3 regions of the Pseudoalteromonas sp. Z1A2 genome follow, and region 2 is predicted to be linked to each of the others. Evidence: predicted binding sites of a transcription regulator. Region 2 holds the regulator's gene; each other region holds the start of a gene.
What was found. The regulator sigma-54, encoded in region 2, starts transcription at its own class of promoters, with help from an activator protein. The targets are predictions, from matches to a motif close to GTTGGCACGNNNNTNGNNT.

Region 1 (7,891 bases), on a different contig from region 2:
GCAAGCGTTACATAACTAAACTTATACTTGTTGACGACCCTTTCTAAAATAAAGGTAAAAAACAGCGTTACAAATCCACTATACAAACCTTGCACTAATGCAGCTTGAAGAGTGACCGATTTAGCAATGTCTGCCGCGCTATTTGCCCAGTAGGCCCAACTAAAATAAAAAACGAATGACACAACGCCTGACATTATAAGTCGAATATTCAATTAACTACCTCAATATGCCTAAAAACCTAGTTTAATGATAACACTAGAAGTGAAGGAAATATTGTCACTAAATAATAAGGTATTTGATTGTATATTGTAGATGTATAAACACACTAATGTTGAAGATTTCCTAAATGGCATCAAGTCAGAATCTGAGCGCGACTGTTAGCTGGAAAGCTTATTAGTAAACAATAAGTATAGTTTTAAAATAATATTGGGAGTGAGTTAAGGAAGTGAATTAATGGGTTAAAGAGCTTTAAAAATTGGATTTAACCTAAAAACCATCTAAAAACTAATATTGTGAGCCGATCGGTACTAAAGTATTTAGCTAGACCTCAGTAGTCGGCTTACACAATATATAATCTACATTATTTTTTCGCAATAATGTAGATTGCATGTATTAACCCTGGGAAATAACCTAGCAGTGTTAATAGAATATTTAACCAAAAATGCATACCTAAGCCAACTTGCAAAAACACACCTAATGGCGGTAATAAAACCGAAAGTATTATACGAATAATATCCATGATCAAACTCCATTTAAATTAAACATTGAAAAGACTTAAAGCCCAGCATTACTGGGCCTTAACTATACTGTATTATTCAGCAACAATAGCTAGTTTATCAACTACGTCGCGAACATCTTCAGCATTTTTAGCAATTTTAACTGCTAGTTGCTTTTCAGCTTCAGACTCTACAGAGCCATTCAGAGTTACCACACCGTTGTCGGTATCAACATCAATGTCTGTACCACCTACTTCTGAGTCAAACAGGAAGCGAGTTGTGATTACAGTGGTGATTTTAGCGTCCGTTAGGTCGTTATCATCATCGTCCATCATGTCGTTGCTTTTATCTTCGGTGTCCATGCTTTTAACAACTGTAAGGCTGTTATCAACATCAGTTACACCATCGAGGCTAAGTACAAGTTCTTCTGCAAGCTCTTTATCAAGTTCGCTATTAACTTTACCTGTAAGTACTACCTTGCCATTTTTTACATCAGTGTTAATGTCAAAGTTGTTTAGATTAGTGTTCATAAGTAGAACGGTTTCTGCCTTACCATCAATCCAAGCATCTTTACTTTCGTTTTCCCAGCTGTTTGCTTGGGCACCCATAGCCGTAGTACCAAGAACTAGAGCTGCGATAATAGATTTGTTAAATGTTTTCATAATCTTTCTCCTTTTGATTAAAGACACTTTAACTAATGCGAGCTTCAGGCCAACTTTATTTACCCTTTAAATTCAACGATTTGAATTAATTAAGAGATTAAACCTTATCTATGTTTGTGTAACTATTTACAGGCTACTCGGTAAAACTTTCTCAAATAGTGAAAATAGCTAGATAATTGCTCTTTTGGTTAATCTATCGTTAATATAACAAAACAAAAAACACCGTTAAATAATAACCAATTGATTATTAATGAAATTATATTTGGTACGCGGTTTGCAATCTAACTACAATAGCAGTATCAATAGTAAATATAAGAAGGAATAACTCATGTCTGTAAAAGTTGAAGACCGCCCAATAGAGCAAGTACGCGAACAAGTGATTGATCAATTAATTTATAATTACAGTCATGGTGTTATTTCTGTTGATGCATTTGAAAGACGTTTAGATAATGCGATGGATGCACCTAATAACGAAGCACTGCTAGCCTTAGTAGAAGACTTAACACTTAATACCGATCAGCAATATAAAGCAGAAAAACAATCGCAATTTACACCACATTATAGTGCACAGCAAAACAGTGATGATGATTTTACATTACGCAGTATTTTAGGATCTAACGAGCGAAGTGGTCAGTGGGTTGTACCAAAAAATATATATTTGAGTAACTTTATGGGATCGGTGGTGCTTGATTTTACCGATGCTATTTTTGCGCATCAAAATGTAACTATTCACGTTAACTGTATTTTTGGTAGCGATGAAATTTACGTACCAGAGCATGTCAATGTAGTGTCTAAAATGTTTTGTATTTTAAGTAGCCTTGAAAATAAATCTGTGTCGCTCAACAAACGCCAAGGCCCTACAATTCATATTGAAGGAAAGGCAGTAATGGGCTCGGTTGAAGTGAAAATAAAGCGCACAATTAAAGAAAAATTTATGAGCTTTGCAAATGAGCTAAAAACCCAGTTTGGCACGGGTAATAATAACCGCTCACTATAATTGAGTAGCAGCACTTTAGCGTGCTGCTTAGTATTTTATTATAAATCGTTATTTCGCTCGCTTGGTATATCACTTAAATACTCTACAAACTCAACTTCAAACCCTGCAGGATCAATAAAGTAGACATTCTTTCTGAAAGGATTCTCGCTACCTTGCTTGCTTAGAGTAAAACCCGCTTTATTTAAGCGCATTACTACTGCGCTTAAATTATTAGTTACATAAGCAAAGTGTGCAAAACCAATTTGATGGCCCGATAAGTTTCTGTTTTCACCTTCACCATGACTGCTTATCGCAATGTAATGCGTGTCATCTCCAAAGTGTACCCAGCGTCTTGGTTTTCCATGCCAATCGCCTCTGCCCTCACTTCTAATCGACCAATGTGGAAATACAGCGCGATAAAATGTAAGCATACTATCTATATCACTCGCGACTAAGTTTACGTGCTCTAAATACATAATGTTATCCTATCAGTTAAGTTAGGAGCACGATAAAACCTCAAGTTAACTTTAGGTAAAGTGTTATTTAAATTTAATTTATTTAAATGCAGATAATTATTTTTTAAAAATATATAAACTTTTCAATCTTGTATAAAAAACAAACACAAGTATTTGGGGTTTATTGTTTACTTTATGGCAAAAGTCGCTAAAATACGCCGGCTGAAATATATAAACGTTCTTTTACAACCCAAAGGTAATACCATGCATCCAATGTTAAACATTGCGGTTCGCGCTGCGCGCAACGCAGGCAAAATTTTACTTCGCGCAAGTGAAGATTTATCAAAAGTTGAAGTGCAACAAAAAGGCGCTAACGACTTAGTAACTAACATTGATAAAGAAGCCGAAGCCGTAATTCGTGACACTATTTTACAGTCTTACCCTACTCACTCAATTGTTGGTGAAGAACTAGGTGAGCATAAAGGCAAGGATGATGATTACCAATGGATTGTAGATCCTATCGATGGAACAACTAACTTCATCAAAGGTATCCCTCATTACGCGGTTTCTATCGCACTTAAAGTTAAAGGTCGTTTAGACCAAGCTGTTATTTATGATCCAATTCGTGGTGAGCTTTTCACTGCATCTCGCGGTCAAGGCACTCAGTTAAACAGTAAACGTCTACGCGTTAGCAAAACTACGGTTCTTGCAGGCACTGTACTTGCTACTGGTTTCCCGTTCAAAAACAAAAACCACATGGATGCATACACTGAAGCGTTTAAAGCATTATTTGTACACACTGCTGATATTCGCCGTGCAGGTTGTTCTGCTTTAGATATGGCATACGTTGCAGCTGGCCGTGTTGATGGATTTTTTGAAATTGGTTTAAAACCTTGGAACTCTGCTGCAGGCGAACTTATGGTTAAAGAAGCGGGCGGTATGGTTGTAGATTTCGCCGGTGGTAATAACTATAACCACAGCGGCAATATTATCTGTGGTTCACCAAAACTGACTCAAGCAATTATTCGCGAAATTCGTCCAGTATTAACTGAGTCGTTACTTCGCTAATTAAATGCTATGAATAGCATACTAAAAAGGAGCCTAGGCTCCTTTTTTTGTGCCTAAAAATAAGGGTTATCGAGTTTAATCTCTATCGTTTTACCTTTTGTATAAGGTAGTGTATTTAAATCCTTTGCGAAGTATTCATTAAATAATGCATCAAACTCGCCGTTTGTCTGCATTAATATTAAGCCCTCCTCTACAGCCTTTGCCAATTCGGGTTTACTCTTAGTCACAAAATAATAAATACCCGTTGGGTAGCTTATATATAAATTAGGCACAACGACTAAGTTACTTTGTTTGTTTTCAATAAGCTCAGAATTAACCTCAATAAACGAGCGAGGAAAGTAATCTATCCGCCCACGGCTCGTTAAAGTGAACATGGCTTGGTAATTGGTAAGCGGCCTTACACGTAAGCCGTTATAGGACATTATTCTTGTATCTGGCCAGTTGTGACCCTGCACTGCTGAAAACTCTCCTAGCTGCTCTAGGATTTTTACGTCTTTAAAGCGTGCTACGTTTTGTTTATTAGTGAGTAAAGCCCGCTTTCCTATGTAACCTTTAAATAGTGGTATTTTAATAGCTAAAGCAAGTGCCTCTCGCTCTGGACTACTCATACTCCAATACATATCTAGTTCGTTATCATTTAGGTTTATGAGCTTACGTTTTTGCTGATCTGGTATGGGAGTCATCCTAATAACTCCAGGATAGTTAACACTCTCAAGTGCACGTACCAGTAGCTCACTTGAGTACTCTTCTCGTGCGTTTTGAGTATCTTGCTTTTGGGCTACATTAATTATTTGCTCTTGCGCCATAAGTGCAAAACTTGCAAGCAGACCAAGTACACTGGTCGAGATTTTTATTGGCAACATAATAATTACCTATTTTTATTTAAATTACCTGCTTATTGCTTGCTAGGCGCACCACTGCGGGAGCAGGCCCTTTACGTTTGCAAATAAACAAATAACTATGGCGATAACGTTTGGCTTCTTTTTTAGCATCAGTTGCGAGTGCTGCAACTTGGTGACTGTTTTTACATTGTTGTAAATCAGGCTCAACTAAGCCAATTGATAACGTTAGTAGAGGCACAAATTGCTTTTCTCCTTCACGATTTGTGGCCCAATACCCTTCGCTCTTTATGTGCTCAGGTGTAAAAAATATACGAGACTGGAGTTGAAATTGCTCAATAATGATATTACATATATCAACCGCGTTGTGCTGATCAAACACTACCATAAAGTCATCGCCACCTATATGTCCTACAAAGTTAGCACTATTTTTACACGCTTGCACTGTTACATCAGCTAATAGTTTAATTACACTGTCGCCGCTAGCGTAGCCGTATAAGTCATTAAATTGCTTAAAATGATTTAAGTCTATATATGCGAGTGAAAACGGATTACTACCTTTTAATCGCTGCTCTATAGCTTCATTAATTGCCACATTACCAGGGAGCATAGTCAGTGGATTAGCGTGTTGTGCATGGCGTATTTTTTCTTCGGTTATGTGTTTTAAAATATCGCGAAGCGGCGCTAACCCTAAATAAGCGTTTTCTCTGGTTATCACTATATGGCGGCGTATATCAAAGTCCTGCTCAGTTATTTGCTTACTTACGGTATCGAGTAATTGGTTTTCGTCAACGACTAAGGGCTGCTTATCCATCAGTGCAGTAACGGGGCGTTTATCGTAAAGAGCATGCCCATAGGGCGCTGCAAAAACTTCTGTTAATTGATCTCTGTGAAGTAACCCTACTGGCTGGTTTTCAGTATTTAACACTGCAATGCTTATGAGTGATTTATCTTGCTCAAAGAGCTTATGCGCATCTTTACAGCGAGTGTCGCTGCTTATTGCAAGTTGCGTAATCGATAAGCGACCTATAGCCATAGATTGATCAAACAATGTGTTTGATTGCGTAAATGAAAGAGCTTTTAGTTGCTCTGAGCTGAAATCTTCACTTGGCTTTATGCTTGGCTTTTCGAGTAAAAACCCTTGTACATTACTAATGCCTAAGTTTTCTACAAATGTAAGCTCTTCTGGACGCTCGATGCCTTCAGCAATAACCTGAGTATTAGTAGCTCTGGCCAAAATAGTAATAGATTTCAAAAACTCTTTTTTAACTTCGCTTTCATCACAATGATCAATAAAATAGCGGTCAATTTTTACAAAATCAGGGCATAGTTCAGACCATTGCTTTAACCCTGAATACCCAGCGCCTAAATCATCTATTGCTATAGTAAAACCGAGCTCTCGGTAATGGGCTATCGTTTTTAATAACAAGAAGCCATCATCTACTTTTTCTTGCTCAGTAACCTCTATAACTACACGGTTAGCAGCTAAGCCAAATTGCTCTATTAGGTGCAATGTTTCCCCTTTAGGGTGGCAAGGGTCTAGTAGTGTTTTAGGGCTTACATTTAAAAATAATTTACCTTGTAGGTTAAGCCTTACAAAGTTTTCAATCGCTTTAGAGCGACATAGTAATTCAAGCTCCGAAATTAAACATTCCTCATGGGCAACTTTAAATAACGTATTAGGCATTTCTAACGGGCTATTTTTAGGTCCTCGACTAAGTGCTTCGTAACCTAAAATAACTTGATTACTAATATCAAAAATAGGCTGAAACAGCGTTGTTATTTCACCGCTTTTTAAAATGTACTCTAATACTTTGCGCTGAATCGTCACGTATTTGCCTTACAACTATTTTGATTGGAGCAATAAAGTACCAAGTGTGTATGACATTTTTATTGCGCAAAAAAATGCGCTCATAAAAAAACCGCTCATAAGAGCGGTTTTTATTAAGTACAAACCTAGTTACGGCATAGCGTCTTGGTCTGCGCCTTCTTTTTCAATTACTTCAGGTATTAAATCTTCTTTGCTTACGCCCATTGCTATAGCAACAGAGCTTGCAACATAAATCGAAGAATAAGTACCAATAAACACACCAAACAGTAATGCAGTTGCAAAACCATGAATGGTTTGTCCGCCCCATGCAAACAAGGCAATCAATACTAAAATAGTCGTGATTGATGTTACAAGTGTACGGTTAAGTGTTTGCGTAAGTGAAATATCAATAATTTCTATCGTATCGTCAATGCGTACCTTACGGAAGTTTTCACGTATACGGTCTGATACAACAATCGTATCATTGAGTGAATAACCAATTACCGCAAGAATTGCCGCTAATATAGTTAAATCAAACTCTAAACCTAATACCGAAAATAAACCCACAGTAATGATAACATCGTGTAGTAGTGCACCTACCGCACCTACTGCAAAGCGCCATTCAAAACGAAACGCAACGTAGATTAAGATACAAATAAGCGCAGTTAACATGGCAAGGCCACCCTGCTCTTTTAAGTCTTCACCTACACTTGGGCCTACAAATTCAATACGGCGCATTACTACGCTGTCGTCTGCTTTTTTAAGTGCATCGATTACTTGGTTACCAATTACTTCAGCTTTTACATCGCTACCGCGTGGTGCTAAGCGAACTAAAATTTCTTGGCTTGAACCAAATAGCTGCACTGATGCATCAGCAAAACCATTATCAGCTAGTGCATCACGTACTTTTTTAAGGTCAGCCGGTTGTGAAAAACCCACTTCTACCGCAGTACCGCCGGTAAAATCTAAACCAAAGTTTAGGCCTTTGATAAAAATTGATGCAAACGACGCTAAAATTAGTAACGTCGAGAAACCCATAGCCACTTTTCGAAGAGACATGAAACGAAGGGTTCTACTACCCAAACTTAAAATTTGCATGTCTGCTCCTTAAATCGAAAGTTTATCAATGCGTTTACCACCAACAAATAAGTTGATTACCGCACGGGTACCAACGATGGCTGTAAACATTGAAGTTAAAATACCAATCGCAAGTGTCACTGCAAAGCCCGCAATCGGACCAGTGCCCACTGCAAACAGTATAATGGCAGCAATTAGTGTCGTGATGTTGGCATCAAATATAGTGCTAAATGCGCTATCGTAACCAAAATGAATCGCTTGTTGAGGGCTACGGCCATCGGCCAGCTC
Region 2 (7,891 bases):
AACATCTTCAGATAATTCTTCAAGAACATCACCCTGCACATCAGGATCGACCAATTGCCAAAGCAGTCGGCGAATTTTATGCGGTGATGATTCTAATAATAATGCGGTATCACAAGGAGCCGTTTTTGCGAGCATGCGCCTAACTTGAACAAATTGACCACTATTGAGTGACTTCGTCACCTGTTTTAGTTGCTGTAGTGGGTAATCTTGTTCAAAAGCTTCAGGCATTGGCGTCCTTTATAAATTGTTATATTACTTTATGGGGGGGAGGTGAGTTAACTGGCGTTACTAACCTATCTATTTTATATATCTGTTTTAATTGAAGCATTAGTAATGCGAATATTGTTTTTATAAAACAGGTTATTCTTGTTCATTAAAGCGTTGTGCTATTAATTCTCCAACAGCGTGTAAAGCTTGCTCAGAATCAGGGCCTTTACAAACAACTTTAACTTCTTTTCCTTGGCTACTTTCAAGTAACATTAGTGCAAGTACGCTATCGCCTGCTGCTTCTTTGTCATCTTGGAATAATGTGATTGTCGCATCAAATTGTACTGCTAATTGCGCAAGCACAGTAGCTGCTCTGGCGTGTAAGCCTAATTTGTTTTTTATTAAAAAGGTATCTTCACAATGCATAACTTACTCTACCTAAGCTGAACAGGTGATTATTCAGCTATATTATTTTTCTTGCTCGCGATGGCGAATTTTTACATTGGGATGTGTCATTGCGAAACTTTCACCGATAGTTTGCGCTAAATACACAGAGCGATGTTGCCCGCCTGTACACCCAATAGCAATGGTTAAATAACTGCGGTTATTTCGTTCTAAATGTGGTAACCACGTTTGTACAAATGTTTGAATTTGCCATGTGAATTTTTGCACTATGCTGTGATTAGCTAAATAGTCTTTAACCGGTTGATCTAACCCATTTAAAGGCTTTAACTCTGGTTCCCAGTGTGGATTTGGTAAAAAGCGTGCATCAAATACGTAGTCTGCTTCTTTTGGTATACCGTGTTTAAAACCAAATGATTCAAATGTGACAATCAGTTGCTTATCTTTTTTACCTAAAATCTTTTCACGAATAGATTCAGCGAGTTGATGAACACTTAAATCAGTCGTATCTACCATAAAGTCGGCGCGAGTGGTTAATACATCAAGTAATTCTTTTTCTTTTTTGATGGCTAAATCAAGCGGCAACGAGTCTATTGATAGTGGGTGTAATCTGCGTGTTTCAGAAAAGCGTTTGATCAATGTCTGATCGTCGCTATCTAAATAAAATAACGTAGGGTTTGCAAAGCCTGGTAAGTATTCAAGAATATCGTTAAATTCATCTTGTTCTTTAGGGATGTTGCGCACATCAATGCTAACAGCAATTTTATCGTAGCTATCAGACACACTGCGAACTAATGAAGGTAGTAGGTTTACTGGAATATTATCAACGCAATAATAACCTAAATCTTCTACAACGCGCAAAGCAACCGACTTTCCAGAACCAGAACGGCCGCTTATGATAATTAACTCCATTTAACACCCTTTATAAAACTATGATTGATCGACAATAACTTGGTAAAGCTCAGTATCAGATTTTGCACTGCGTAACTGTTTACAAAAATCTTTGTTGTTTAGTTTATCAGCAATGGTTGCTAGAGTCTTTAAGTGCTGCTGGTTATCGCCATCTGGTACGATGAGTGCGACAAAAATATCAACAGGGCGATTATCGATTGCATCAAAGTTTATTGGAGTTTCGCTAACGAGCACTAAAGCCAAAGGCTCTTCTGCACCGCTCATTCTTCCATGAGGAATAGCAATGCCACGCCCTATACCTGTACTACCTAATTTCTCTCTGCTCATTAAAGCATTAAGAATATCTTGTTGCGGTAAATACGGAAGTTTGTCGTGAGCAAGTTCGCTAATGAACTCTAAAATTCTTTTTTTGCTATTAAAAAGGACCGCAGCTTTGCTGCAGTCCTGGCATATAAGTGAACTTAATTTCATCATATTAGTGTCGAGCAAGCTTCTCTTTGTGTTTGATTACTTGGCGATCGAGCTTGTCGATCAACGAGTCAATAGCGGCATACATATCTTGATGTTCTGTAGAGGCAAATAGCTCAGCACCGCTTACGTGTATTGTGGCTTCTGCTTTTTGATTTAATTTTTCTACATCGAGAATGACATGAACATTATTTATATGATCAGAGTGTCTTTCAAGCTTCGCAAATTTAGTATTAATATAGTCTCTTAGTGAATCGGTTAATTCTACGTGACGACCAGTTAAGTTTAGTTGCATAAGCATTACCCTCTTAGTTTAGCGTCTTAAATCAGACTTTTACGCTGATTTGACGGTGGAATAGCAAGAGATTCGCGGTATTTTGCGATTGTACGTCTTGCTACTTTAATTCCTTGCTCAGCCAATATATCCGCTATTTTGCTATCACTCAATGGTTTTGCTGAGTTTTCTGCTGCGATTAATTTTCGGATAAGCGCACGTATTGCTGTAGATGAACATTCACCACCGTTTTCAGTACTTACATGGCTTGAGAAAAAGTATTTAAGCTCAAATATACCACGGGGTGTATGCATGTACTTTTGAGTAGTTACGCGCGAAATTGTCGATTCGTGCATTTCTACCATTTCAGCGACATCATTTAAAACCATTGGTTTCATGGCTTCAGGGCCATGTTCAAAAAAGCCTTGTTGTTGCTTAACAATACAATTAGTAACTTTTAATAGCGTGTCGTTTCTACTTTCTAAGCTTTTAATAAACCATTTAGCTTCTTGTAAATGTGAGCGAATAAACTGGCTGTCGCCACTTGATTTTACAGTGCGAGACATTGCCGCGTATTGGCTATTAACACGAATTTTAGGCATGCTATCTGGGTTTAATTCGACAACCCAGCGGCCTTTAATTTTTTTAACTGACACATCAGGAATAACATACTCAGATTCTTCCCTTACTATAGTATCTGCAGGTTTTGGGTTGAGAGTATGTATTAGTGTCATTACTTCTTTAAGCTCTTCTTCTTTGAGCTTAGTTTTTTTCATTAATGTACGATAGTCGCGAGCTGCTAATAGATCAATATGCTCGGTTAAAATCATTTTCGTTTCATTAATGTAAGGTGTTTCTTTATCAAATTGATTAAGCTGAATACACAAACACTCTTGTAAACTACGTGCAGCAATACCAACAGGATCAAACAGTTGGATGCGTTTTAATACCGCTTCAATTTCATCAAGTTCGACTTCGTTATCATCTTCGTTTTCTTGATTAAAGCTTTCTAAAATTTCTTCGCAGCTTAGTGTTAAAATACCTGAATCATCGACGGCTTCTACAATCGCAATAGCGATGGCTTCATCGGTAGGGCTAAATGGCGTTAGTTGTAATTGCCACATTAAATACTCATGGAGCGTTTCAGTAGAGGCGCCTTGGTATATAGATTCATCTTCAGGCATTGGACCTGATGAGGCTGCAGGAGCGGCACTCATGTACTCATCCCAACTAACATCCATAGCCATGTCGTCACTTAGCGTGTCTTTTGCAAGTGCTTCACCAGTATCTTGTTCGTATTCGCTCGGAGCATCATCAGCAGATGCGCTAACAGTTATGTCATCGGTATCAGCTTTTTGCTCGTTTTTACCAGCAGCGTCTTCGGAATAGTCTGCCTCTTCAACCTCTAATAGTGGATTACTGTCGAGAGCTTCTTGTATTTCTTGCTGGAGATCCAATGTACTGAGTTGCAACAAACGAATAGCTTGTTGCAACTGTGGAGTCATTGTAAGTTGCTGGCCCATGCGCAGCTGTAGTGATTGCCTCATGTATCTCTAACAATCCTTTTATGTTGTTATAATTAATACTAGCAGATGCTTAAAGACATGGCGTAAATGTTACAGCCTAAATTGCTCGCCTAAGTAAACATCGCGTACTGTTTTATCATTTAATACGTGTTCTGGAGTACCTGATGCAATCAGCTCCCCATGAGAAACAATGTAGGCTTTTTCACAAACATCAAGGGTCTCTCTTACGTTATGGTCGGTAATTAATACACCAATCCCACGATTTTTAAGATGTTCTATTATTTTCTTTATATCTAATACCGAAATAGGGTCAACACCGGCAAACGGTTCATCCAGTAGTATAAATTTAGGATCTGCTGCCAGCGCTCGTGCTATTTCTACACGACGACGTTCTCCACCCGATAATGCCATACCTTGGCTATCACGAATGTGTTGTATGCTAAATTCATCTAATAAGTTATTGAGCGTGTCTTCTCTGGCTTGTTTATTTAGTTCTTTGCGTGTTTCTAAAATGGCCATTAAGTTTTGATAAACAGTCAGCTTTCTAAAAATCGATGACTCTTGTGGTAAGTAGCCTATGCCTAATCTAGCACGACTATGCATAGGTAAAAGAGTAATATCGTTATCATCAATAGATATTTTACCTTTGTCGCTAGGAACAAGCCCTACAATCATATAAAAAGTCGTTGTTTTACCAGCACCGTTAGGGCCAAGTAAGCCAACTATACTGCCAGCTTGTACTTCAAGGCCGACGTTTTTTACAACTTCACGACCTTTATAGCTTTTTGCCAATAGTTCTGCTTTTAATGTGCTCATGGTTGACCTTTATCGCCTTTTTTACTTTTTTTAGTTTCGATCGGTACTAAAATTGTGTGAACGCGGTCAGTTGAGTTTTCATCTTTTTCGGCACTGATGAGCTGCTGCTCTATGTCGTAGGTAATGCTTTTAGCATTTATTTTTTGTCCGGCTTGCGATACTTGTGCATTACCAACAAGCGTTAAAAAACGCTTAGATACATCATAACGTACTTCGTCAGCACTGGCGCTCATAGTCGTGCCGTCTGATTGCTTTTCTTCAAAGTGCGCAGGGCTACCTGTGGCAATTAATAATTGTTTATTATCACCAAGTTCATCACGTTTGTGTACTTCTAGGCGATCGGCTGTAATGCGGCGATTACCGTGAATAATCTCAACGTTTTTCTCAAAAATACCCACATTAGCTTTTAATTGACCTTCTTGCTTGTCGGCACTTATTGAAATTTGATTGGCAGCAGGTTGCGTGTTTTGTTCTGCAGCACTACTATTAAACGCTAGTATAAGTGTAGGAATTATCAGTGATTTTAATATTTTATTGGTCATAATATATGGTTCGCGTATGGTTAATTAGTTTTATCACTTCGGTTTTTAAGTCGGCTTCTAGGCCTTTACCGGTGATTTTTAAATTGGGTCCAGTGATAATGACGGGTTGCTCCGAACGCATTGTTAATAACTTTATATCAACCTGAATATTATCAGCATTGATTTTGTCTATCATGACGTTATCGGTTAAATTTTTGGCAACCACATTACCTTCTAAAATTAATTGTTTATCTTCGTATAATGTTGCTTCGTCTGCATTTATTTGCCACGTTTGTTGTTCGTTATATAAAGTAAAAATGGGTTTTTCGAAAAACGTGAAACCTAATTGCTGGTATAGCTCCATTTTAGCCGCAGTGACTTTGTGGCTAATTTTACCTTGCTCATCATAGGCTGTCTGTTTGAGCTCAATAGCTATGTAATCAGGCTTAGCAACAACTTCAGGCTCAGCCTGAGGCACAATATTTGTTTGTGTAAAATAAGGGTACCAAAGCCAAACCATACAGCTAATGAATAAAACGCTTAATATTATGCGCGCTGCATTCATGAACTAGTGCCTTGTGTAGTCAATGCTTTACCATTTTCAAGCATGAGCAAATCGGTGAGTTCTCTCACAGCACCAAAACCGCCAGGCATTTGCGTTACATAATGTGACAAACGCTTAATAAGCGGGTGGGCATCATTTACTGCAACGGCAAAGCCTACTAACTCCATAACAGGCATGTCAGGACCGTCATCACCAATATAAGCAATTTGTTCATCGCTAAGGTTGAGTTTATCTTTTAATTCTTGATAGGCAATGAGCTTATTTTCTTGGCCTTGATAAATATGCTGTACGGTTAAGCTGCTCATACGTTGTTGTACTATCTGTGAATGACGACCAGTAATAACAGCTACTTCAAAGCCACTGTTTATAAGTGCTTTAATGCCAAAACCATCTTTTGTATTAAATGCTTTTAGCTCTTCACCTTGATTGCCAAGGTAAATACGGCCATCAGAAAATACACCATCAATATCGCATATAAGTAGTTTTACTTTTTTAGCGCGTGCTTTTGCATCATCGCTCAGCGGTTGATAGAGTTCTTCAAATTGCATTTATAACACTCCTGCTTTTAATAGGTCTTGCATATTTAATGCGCCAATAGGTTGGTTTTTCTCATTGACGACGATTAGGCCATTTATACGTTTACGTTCCATAATATTGAGCGCTTCAGCGGCTAAAATATCTTGCGTAGCTGTAGTGCATGACTTAGTCATAACAACATCTATTTGTGTTGTATGAATATCAATTCTTTGTTCTAAAATGCGACGTAAGTCACCATCGGTAAATAACCCTACGAGTTGCTGATTTTCATCAACAATGGCTGTCATACCTAACCCTTTAGCTGACATTTCTATTAGAGCATCTTTAACTGTTTGTGAAACATCAATAATAGGTGTATTTGCGCCGCTGTGCATAACATCTTTTAAAGTAAGTAATAAGCGCTTGCCTAAACTACCACCTGGGTGAGATAGCGCGAAGTCATCAGCTGTAAAGCCGCGAGCTTCTAATAATGCAACTGCCATGGCATCGCCCATCGCAAGCGTTGCAGTGGTACTTGATGTAGGGGCTAGACCCAATGAACAAGCTTCTTTTTCTACTTTAATGCACACATGTACATTAGCAAGGGTTGCCATTGTTGATTGTGTATTGCCAGTCATCGCTATCATTTTGGCACCAAGTCGTTTTAAAACCGGAATGATATTTAAAACTTCGCTGGTTTCCCCTGAATTAGAAATAAGCATAACCACGTCATTTTTAGTGATCATACCTAAATCACCATGACTTGCTTCACCAGGGTGAACAAAAAACGCAGGGCTGCCAGTGCTTGCAAGGGTTGCCGCTATTTTATTGCCAATATGGCCTGATTTTCCCATGCCAATAACAATAATACGGCCTTCACAGTCGTACATTAATTGGCACGCGTTATGAAAATTTTCATCTACATATTGTGCAATATCACTAAGTGCTTGGCGCTCAACATCTAAAACGCGAAGGCCTTGTTCAATAAAGTTTAGCGTTGCCATCATTTACCCTACTTGACTAAAAATATACCCTTGGTAACCCAAAAACGCTATTAGCAATAAGCCGCCTTCTACCCTATTGATACGCTGGGTGCCTCTAAAGTTCAATGACATAATAATAAGAGCAAGTGTTGCACCAATCATAATTAATATATCTCGGCTTACTAACGATGGATCAACTGCTGAAGGATTAATAATACCTGCTAGAGGTAATACAGCTAAAATATTAAATATGTTTGATCCAACAATATTACCTAGTGCTAAATCATCTTCATTTTTAAGTACACCTGCAACCGAGGCGGCAAGTTCCGGCAAGCTAGTACCAATGGCAATAATTGTTAAACCAATGACTAAGTCGCTTAAGCCGAAGTATTTAGCAATATCAACAGCTGAGCCGATTAAAAAATGAGAACTAACCGGCAGGAGTATTATGCCGACAATTAACCAAAATACCGCTTTTTTAGTAGGTACATCGTTTGGTACATCGTCGCAGGCTTCTGAGACAAATGGGTCATCTTGGTTTTTTGCACGCATAGATACAATGATTAACCCACCGATGAATACGATAAAGCCAACTAAAAGCGCAACACCTTCACTAAATGAAAAGTAGTTATCTGAGAACACATACCAAGTAGCTAAAGATACGAGCATCACTAATGGCATTTCACGTTTTAACGTACTAG
Region 3 (7,891 bases), on a different contig from region 2:
TGAAAGGTTAAAAGGTTAAAAAGTGATATAGTTTTGCTTTGAATTAGTCTGATTATTTTAAGTACCTTGTTTAATTGAATGATATGTCAATTATCAAAGGAAAATGGCTTCGACTTTATGATTCAAATAGCTACATCCATGTATATATCAATTAAACAGTAGTTTTTGCACTGCCCTTTTTTAGTAGACTTTGGACACCCTACTGTTTTATTTTTATCCAATTTGTTTTTTCCTTGTTAACAAATGGGTATAATCCTATAATCTCTAGTAATCGGTTATAAATTAGTCACCGATTTTTTATAAATAATATATTCCAAAAGGTTAATTAATAATGCAAACGCCAGTCATTCTAATCGTAGAAGATGAAGACGTAACTCGACTGAACCTAGTTAGTTTATTTGAAGCTGAAGGGTACAAAGTTATTGAAGCCATTGATGGCGATGATATGCATGACAAGCTTACAAATAACGATGACGTTAATCTTGTAGTTATGGATATCAACCTTCCTGGTAAAAACGGTCTTATTTTAGCCCGTGAATTACGCCAAAAGCGTAAAGTAGGTCTTATATTCCTAACTGGTCGTGATAACGATGTTGACCGTATTTTAGGTCTTGAAATTGGCGCAGATGACTACGTTACTAAACCGTTCAACCCGCGTGAATTAACTATCAGAGCTCGCAACCTTATTACTCGTACTGCCTTAGGTGGTGAAGAGTCAGCACTAGAAACAAATGGTGTTATTACGTTTAATGGTTGGGAACTTGATGAAAACAGCCGTTGTCTTACTTCTCCAAATGGCGACGCTAAGCGTTTACCTAAAGGTGAGTACAGAGCACTTCGTTTAATGCTTGATTCTCCAGGTCGCATTTTCAGCCGTGAGCAATTAATTAAGCACATGACAGGCCGTGAGCTTCGCGCAAATGACCGTACTGTTGACGTTACTATTCGTCGCATTCGTAAGCATTTTGAAAGTGATAACTCAACGTCTGAGTTAATCAGCACCATCCATGGTGAAGGTTACCGTTTCATTGGTAAAATTGACGCTTAATTAGAGCTAATTAGTTTCACTCTAATTGCTGTAAAAATAAATGAAGGGCTTTTTGTCCTTCATTTATTTTATCTGCCAGAATATCTAACCACTGCTTTAACACCTCATTAGATTCATCAATCGCACCATGTTCCATTATTTTGGCATGAAGCTGCACATCATTAAGACCTACTGAGCCAGCCGCACCTTTGAGTTTATGCGCTACTGATTCATACTCTTCTCTATCACCAGTATTTAATGAAGTAAGTAACTCTTGCTGATATTGTGGACTTAGCTTTTCGAATAGCTGACTACTGCGTCTAAACACAACTAAGCCCATCGAATTGACAAAGTCTTCTATTGTTTCCATATCTAATAAGTGTGCATCAATGCCTTTAAGGGCTTCTTCACTTACTTTTAACAGCGGCTCTGTGCATTCACTTTGCTTAATTCCAAATAAATCAGCCAGCATTTTATCAAGCTTCACCGTGTTAATTGGTTTAGCAAGCGCCCCTTGTATTGATATGCCTTCAAGCTCTTCCTCAGCACTACGAACATTGGCCGTAAGTGCCACGATAGGTAATTTATCAAAGTGACTATCTGAGCGTATTTGCTTGGCAACTACGTCACCATTTATATCAGGCAATTGCATATCAAGTAATACTAAATCTAAGTCATCTTCAGTTTCGACAAACGAGAGTGCATCTTCACCGGTTTCAGCCCACAACACCTCATGCCCGCGTTGCTCTAATAAGTTTGTAGCAATTTCGGCGTTAAGAGGTACATCTTCTACTAGTAAAATATACAAACCACGACCAACATAACTTTGCTCTGTTGGTGCTACACATAGACTAAGCGGTATTTGAACTGTAAAGCAACTTCCTTCGCCCTCAGTACTATTTACTGTAATTATCCCTTTCATCGCACTTACAAGTGCCTTAGTTACAGCCAAACCAATACCGGAACCTATTGCGTTAGTCCCTTTTAAATCTGGCGCTTTGTAATACATATCAAATATATGAGCAAGCTGCTCTGGCGGAATACCTTGGCCGGTATCCGATACTTTCATAACTAACCATGGGCCTTCAACTCTGTTTTCTCGGCTACATTCAAGTGTTACCTTTCCTTGCTGTGTAAACTTAACGGCATTATTAATTAAGTTCCAAACAACTTGGCGTAAGCGAGTTGGGTCGAGCTGTGCGTAAATATCCAGCACCCCATTGCGCTTAATATCAAACTCTAGCTCTTTTTGCTCCGCGATTAAGCCCGCAAAGTTAACAACGTCATTTATAAAGTCTGATACGTTAATAGAGTTGGTCACTATATCGAGCTGATCTCTATCTATTTTGTCTAAATCAATAATATCGTTAAAAATATTGCCAAGCGTTTCAGCACTCGAAAATATAGTATTACCCCAACTACGCTGCTGTTTGTTTAAGTCAGTATCAAGCAGCATTCGTGTTAAACCAACAATACCATTGAGCGGTGTACGTAGTTCATGGCTTAATGTGGCAATAAACTTACCTTTGTCTTTATAGGCCGTTTCGAGCGCTTGAGCGGCCTCCTTACGACTTGTGATATCACGACCAAAGCCCAGTAGACCAATGTAATCACCTTCATCATTTATAAAAGGTAATTTACGCAGCTCAAACCAACGCGTTTCGCCATTTACCTCATAACCCACATCAATGGTTAGTGCTTTATGGCTTTGCTCTACTTCTTTATCGGTTTTCAAAACTTCAGATAAAAACTGACTAGGGAATATTTGCTCAACCGTTTTGCCAATTAGTTCGCTACTTGATTTGCCCATTACTTCTTCAAACATTTTATTACAACCAGCAAACACGCCATTGTTATCGCGGTAATAAAATAAATCAGGAGATGAATCAACTATTGAGCGCTGCAGCATGCTTTGTTGAGCAAGTTCTTGTTGTGTTTTTTTACGCTCAGCAATTTCTCGTCGTAGTTCTTCAATAGCGCGGTGCTTGGCATGAAATGCCATTTTACGCTCATCAATTTCGATGTTTAGACGGTTAATGTTATCTTTTAGGGTTTGATTTAAAAGCTTTTCTTGCTTGGTGGCGCTATCTAAATAAGCATATGAGGCATCTAGTTGTCGAATTGAATTAAGCAACACACTTATTATTAAAGGAGACACTACAGCCGTAAAAAATACCACGGCTAAAATATCAACAAGGTGTAATTCGCCTATCGCCACATAATAAAACATGCTCGATAAAATAAGAGATACAGTTAAAAATAAAGTGTAACAAATAGCAGCGGTTTTAAATTCACCAAATCGCGTTATTGAGCTGGAAAGTACCCGAGCCCAAGGGCTCAAAGAATAATCGGTCATACGTAATTTTATCTCTTAGCTGTGTACTTAATATAAAGAAGGCAATGCGTATGTATAAACATACCATTTTCCCAGATTTTAGCATTTTTCTCCTACCACTACTCACGTTGTGCGATAAAAACAGAATTTTTCATGTTTGATTTAGCTCATCTATTAAACTCATCATTTCAGCAATAAATTATTTAGTGTAAAATGCCCCGCTTTATTATCCCCAAAATACGAGTAGCGCACATGCAAACCAATATGCCAGATATAGCAGACACTGCACCCGCTTTACAAACAGGTAAATTAGACTGGGTTGGCATGGGCGAAATAGAACTGCCATTTATTTTTGAATCCCGAGACTTATCTCCAGTTACAGTAAACGCCAAAGCGCGTGCATTTGTAAATTTACATAAAGAAGATGCCAAAGGCATTCATATGTCACGTCTATTTTTGGCACTTGATCTGCTTTCAACCGAGCAGCAAGTCAATCCGCAAACAATAGCGCAGGCACTCGATACCTTTATAACTAGCCACGAAGGGCTGAGCAATAAAGCACAAATTGAATTTAAATTTGAATTACCGCTACGCCGTAAGTCACTATTAAGTGGCAAAGCGGGCTGGAAAAGCTACCCAGTTGTACTTACCAGTACAATTGAAAATAACGTTATTAGCTACGAGCTAACCGTAGATGTTACTTATTCTTCAACGTGCCCATGCTCTGCTGCACTTGCGCGCCAGCTTATACAAAACGCGTTTAACGAAAAGTTTAACCAAGAAACCTTAAGCCAAAAAGATGTGCACGAATGGCTAGGCACTACACAAGGTATTGTAGCGACTCCCCACTCGCAGCGCTCTATTGCCAACGTAAAAGTAAAGCTTGATAGCAACATTCAAGAATTTGACGTAGTTACGCTAATTAACACTCTTGAAGCTGAGCTTAAAACACCAGTACAAGCAGCAGTAAAACGTGAAGATGAGCAAGAATTTGCCCGTTTGAATGGTCAAAACCTTATGTTTTGTGAAGATGCAGCGCGTAAAATTAAAGCATTGCTAGAGGCAAACCATTACAGTGATTATTGGCTGCAAATAAACCACTATGAGTCACTGCATGCACACGATGCTGTAGCTATTGCAGTAAAGGGTATTAAAGGAGGCTACAAAGCTTAATCGCTGTGTAGCTATTGCTTGTAAACCAGTCGGTAATTATTTTATAACCCATACTTTTTAGGCACGTAAATTGCTTTGTTTGAGCAGTGTCAATTTGTTGTTATGGAGTTACCGTATGGAATTCGCTTTATTATTAATCCTAGTATTAGTTGTCGGGGCCTCTGTTGTTGCGTCAAAATTTAATGACGATGGCGGAAACCCGTATCCTTTTACTCGCAAGCAAACTGTTTTTACGCAGGTTGAAGGCGCTTTTTTAAATCTTCTCGAGCGTGCTGTTGGCGATCAATATAAAATTGTTAGTCGCGTTAAGTTAATCGACGTTATTGACTGTAAGCAAGGCCTTTCAGTAAAGTCTAAACGTGCTGCTTTAGCTAAAGCTAAAAATAAGCAACTCGACTTTGTATTAATCGATAAAGAAAAACTAACAATCATTGCTGCTGTTGACCTAGTTAACAATGCCAACAAAGATGGCCACAAAGCTCAACGCGACTGGTTTGTAAACGGTGCACTAGAGTCTGCGGGCATTCCACATATTCGTATGAAAGTTAAATCGGGCTACCGCCCTTCTGAAGTACGCGATGCAATTATGTTTAAACTTGGTAAGCCTGCAGCAACACAAACTCAGCGCCCTGTTCGTAACCGCTCACATAAGCCAGCGGTACTTTCACCTTCTCAGGCTAAAGCGCAAACCACCGCGTTAGCTGAAATTTAAAAAACGAATTAAATACTCTCCTAAAAAGTATTTAAAGCGAGCTCATAAACAAGCTCGCTTTTTTGTTTTTTATTGCTAACTTCACGTATAATCAAGTGATTCAAACTCAGGAATTAAACTTTATGAATGTTGGTATTATTGGCGCAATGGAGCCAGAAGTTAAAATTTTACGTGAAGCTATGCAAAACCCACAAATTTTAACTAAAGCAGGTTTCACTTTTTATACTGGCGAGTTGGCTGGTAACACGGTGACACTTGTTCAATCTGGTATTGGTAAAGTCGCATCAACTATTGCAACTACCTTACTGATCGATAACTTCAAACCTGATTGCATAATTAACACAGGCTCAGCCGGTGGATTCGATCCTTCTCTTAGTGTAGGCGATGTAGTAATTTCGTCAGAAGTACGTCACCACGATGTAGACGTAACTGCTTTTGGCTACGAAATTGGCCAAGTACCACAAATGCCGGCAGGCTTTGCAGCACACCCTAAATTAGTTGAAGCAGCACAGCAAACTATCGAACAAATCAGTGATGTTAAAACACTCGTTGGCTTAATTTGTACTGGTGACACATTTATGTGTGACCCTATACGCATTGATAAAGCACGTAGTGATTTTCCTACAATGCTTGCTGTTGAAATGGAAGGCGCTTCAATTGCACAAACGTGTTTTACGCTAAACACACCATTTGTTGTAATTCGCTCAATGTCTGATATTGCTGGTAAAGAGTCACCACAATCATTTGAAGAATACCTAGAAACAGCATCAATCAACTCATCTAAAATGGTTGTTGCACTTTTAGAAAAGCTTACAGCAGTATCTCTGTAAATGCTTAGCAATATTGTTCAAAATCACTTGGACTTTATTGCCTTTATACTAGCGCTCCTTGCTGAGCGCTTTATTCCCCTTATTAGCTGGTATCATCCTAATACGGCGTTAAATGCTGTTTTTAGTGCTATTGGCAAACGTATATACAAAAGCAAAGAACCTAAAAGCTATCAATATTTGGCAGCTATACTCGCAAGCTCACTTATTTTAAGTGTCATTCTCATTATTGTAGTGTTGCTACTCGAGTTTGCTTTTTATCCTGAATTACTCGCTGGCCTTATTTTATACTTATGCTTAGAAAGTAAGAGCATTGATAAAAAAGCACTTCGCATTGCAAAGCTAACTAAACAAAATCAAAAATCCACAGCGCGCGAATTACTAAAGCCACTGCTTGCCCGTGAAGTTAATAGGCTTTCATCTGCTGGTATTATCAAAGCATTAACTGAGAGCTTAATACTGCGCACTGCTCGATACTATTTCGTAGTCATATTTATATTTTTAGCATTTGGTCCTATTGCTGCCCTTGCCTATCGGTTACTTACCTTAATACAACAAGCATGGCGTAGTGATATCCCCCCAAATAGTTACTTTTTAAAACCGCTTAAAACACTCTTGTTTATTATTGAATACATTCCGATGCGCTTACTCGCTTTAACTATTGCAGCAAGTCGAGCAAGCAAACAAAGCATGCATTATATAAAGCATTATGGCAGGCATTTTTATCAAACAAATACAGGCTGGCTCTTAAGCACATGTTCTGCATCACTTGGCGTGCAGCTGGGCGGGCCTGCAGTTTATTTAGGTACTCGCTTTAATAAAATGCGTATTGGCACTGATAGACTACCTACACCCGAGGATGTACCTGTAATAATTAATAGGTTAAATCAGGCCCGTGTATTTTGGTTGTTAGTAATAGCCAGCATTGAAATATTAAAATTGATTTAAAGGGCTCAAAATACGAGCACAAAAAAAACCAGCCGAGGCTGGTTTTTTAGTTTTTAAACTGTGCTTAAGCTACAGTAATATTTGCAAACTTACGTTTACCTACTTGGTAAATAGCCGTTGTGCCTTTTGCTATTTCAAGTTTGGTATCAGTGATTTTATCTTCACCGTTAAGTTTAACTGCACCTTGCTTAATCATACGCATTGCTTCTGATGTACTTAATACTAAATTTGCTTCTTTAAGCAAGTTAGCAATTAAAATAGTATCTTCTGCAATAGTGATTGTTAGCTCTGGGATTTCATCTGGTAACGCTTTTTTCTGAAAACGCTGAATAAAATCATCATGTGCACCTTGTGCATCAGCTTCACTATGAAAACGAGCAATTAGCTCTTTAGCTAGTTCAATTTTAATATCGCGCGGATTCGTACCTTGATCAACACGTTCTTTTTGAGCTGCAATTTCTTCAATAGAAAGCGCACTTAATAAGTCGTAGTAACGCCACATTAGCACATCACTAATTGACATTATTTTACCAAACATATCGTTAGGTGCATCAGTAATACCAATGTAGTTACCAAGCGACTTAGACATTTTTTGAACGCCGTCAGTACCTTCAAGTAATGGCATCATTAATACTGTTTGCGGCTTTTGACCTTCTACTTTTTGTAGCTCACGGCCCATTAACAAGTTAAAGCGCTGATCAGTACCACCTAGTTCAACATCTGACTCTAGTGCAACCGAATCCCAACCTTGTACCAGTGGATATAAAAACTCATGAATTGCAATTGGTTGGCCGCTTCCATAACGCTTTTTAAAGTCATCACGTTCAAGCATACGTGCTACGGTTTGGTTTGCAGCAAGTTTAATCATG

Region 1: the regulator sigma-54 is predicted to act here: its motif matches at 1,640-1,658, upstream of GQR47_RS13405 (LiaF domain-containing protein).
Region 3: the regulator sigma-54 is predicted to act here: its motif matches at 4,593-4,611, upstream of GQR47_RS17580 (DUF2726 domain-containing protein).

Annotation. Positions count from the first base shown of each region.
Region 1 covers NZ_WTKX01000019.1:962-8,852, forward strand. The annotation lists gene GQR47_RS13390 (hypothetical protein) at 1-212, opposite strand, end outside; gene GQR47_RS13395 (YqaE/Pmp3 family membrane protein) at 581-739, opposite strand; gene GQR47_RS13400 (BON domain-containing protein) at 812-1,378, opposite strand; gene GQR47_RS13405 (LiaF domain-containing protein) at 1,707-2,375, shown strand; gene GQR47_RS13410 (VOC family protein) at 2,414-2,830, opposite strand; gene suhB (inositol-1-monophosphatase) at 3,074-3,877, shown strand; gene GQR47_RS13420 (transporter substrate-binding domain-containing protein) at 3,931-4,740, opposite strand; gene GQR47_RS13425 (bifunctional diguanylate cyclase/phosphodiesterase) at 4,760-6,547, opposite strand; gene secF (protein translocase subunit SecF) at 6,677-7,624, opposite strand; gene secD (protein translocase subunit SecD) at 7,634-7,891, opposite strand, start outside.
Region 2 covers NZ_WTKX01000011.1:34,708-42,598, forward strand. The annotation lists gene mgtE (magnesium transporter) at 1-228, opposite strand, end outside; gene GQR47_RS09535 (HPr family phosphocarrier protein) at 361-633, opposite strand; gene rapZ (RNase adapter RapZ) at 676-1,521, opposite strand; gene ptsN (PTS IIA-like nitrogen regulatory protein PtsN) at 1,540-1,992, opposite strand; gene hpf (ribosome hibernation promoting factor) at 1,997-2,284, opposite strand; gene GQR47_RS09555 (RNA polymerase factor sigma-54) at 2,311-3,810, opposite strand; gene lptB (LPS export ABC transporter ATP-binding protein) at 3,880-4,605, opposite strand; gene lptA (lipopolysaccharide transport periplasmic protein LptA) at 4,602-5,147, opposite strand; gene lptC (LPS export ABC transporter periplasmic protein LptC) at 5,137-5,691, opposite strand; gene kdsC (3-deoxy-manno-octulosonate-8-phosphatase KdsC) at 5,688-6,239, opposite strand; gene GQR47_RS09580 (KpsF/GutQ family sugar-phosphate isomerase) at 6,240-7,211, opposite strand; gene GQR47_RS09585 (calcium/sodium antiporter) at 7,215-7,891, opposite strand, start outside.
Region 3 covers NZ_WTKX01000031.1:28,106-35,996, reverse strand. The annotation lists gene arcA (two-component system response regulator ArcA) at 332-1,048, shown strand; gene arcB (aerobic respiration two-component sensor histidine kinase ArcB) at 1,065-3,383, opposite strand; gene folE2 (GTP cyclohydrolase FolE2) at 3,615-4,535, shown strand; gene GQR47_RS17580 (DUF2726 domain-containing protein) at 4,651-5,247, shown strand; gene mtnN (5'-methylthioadenosine/S-adenosylhomocysteine nucleosidase) at 5,370-6,077, shown strand; gene ampE (regulatory signaling modulator protein AmpE) at 6,078-7,022, shown strand; gene tyrS (tyrosine--tRNA ligase) at 7,087-7,891, opposite strand, start outside.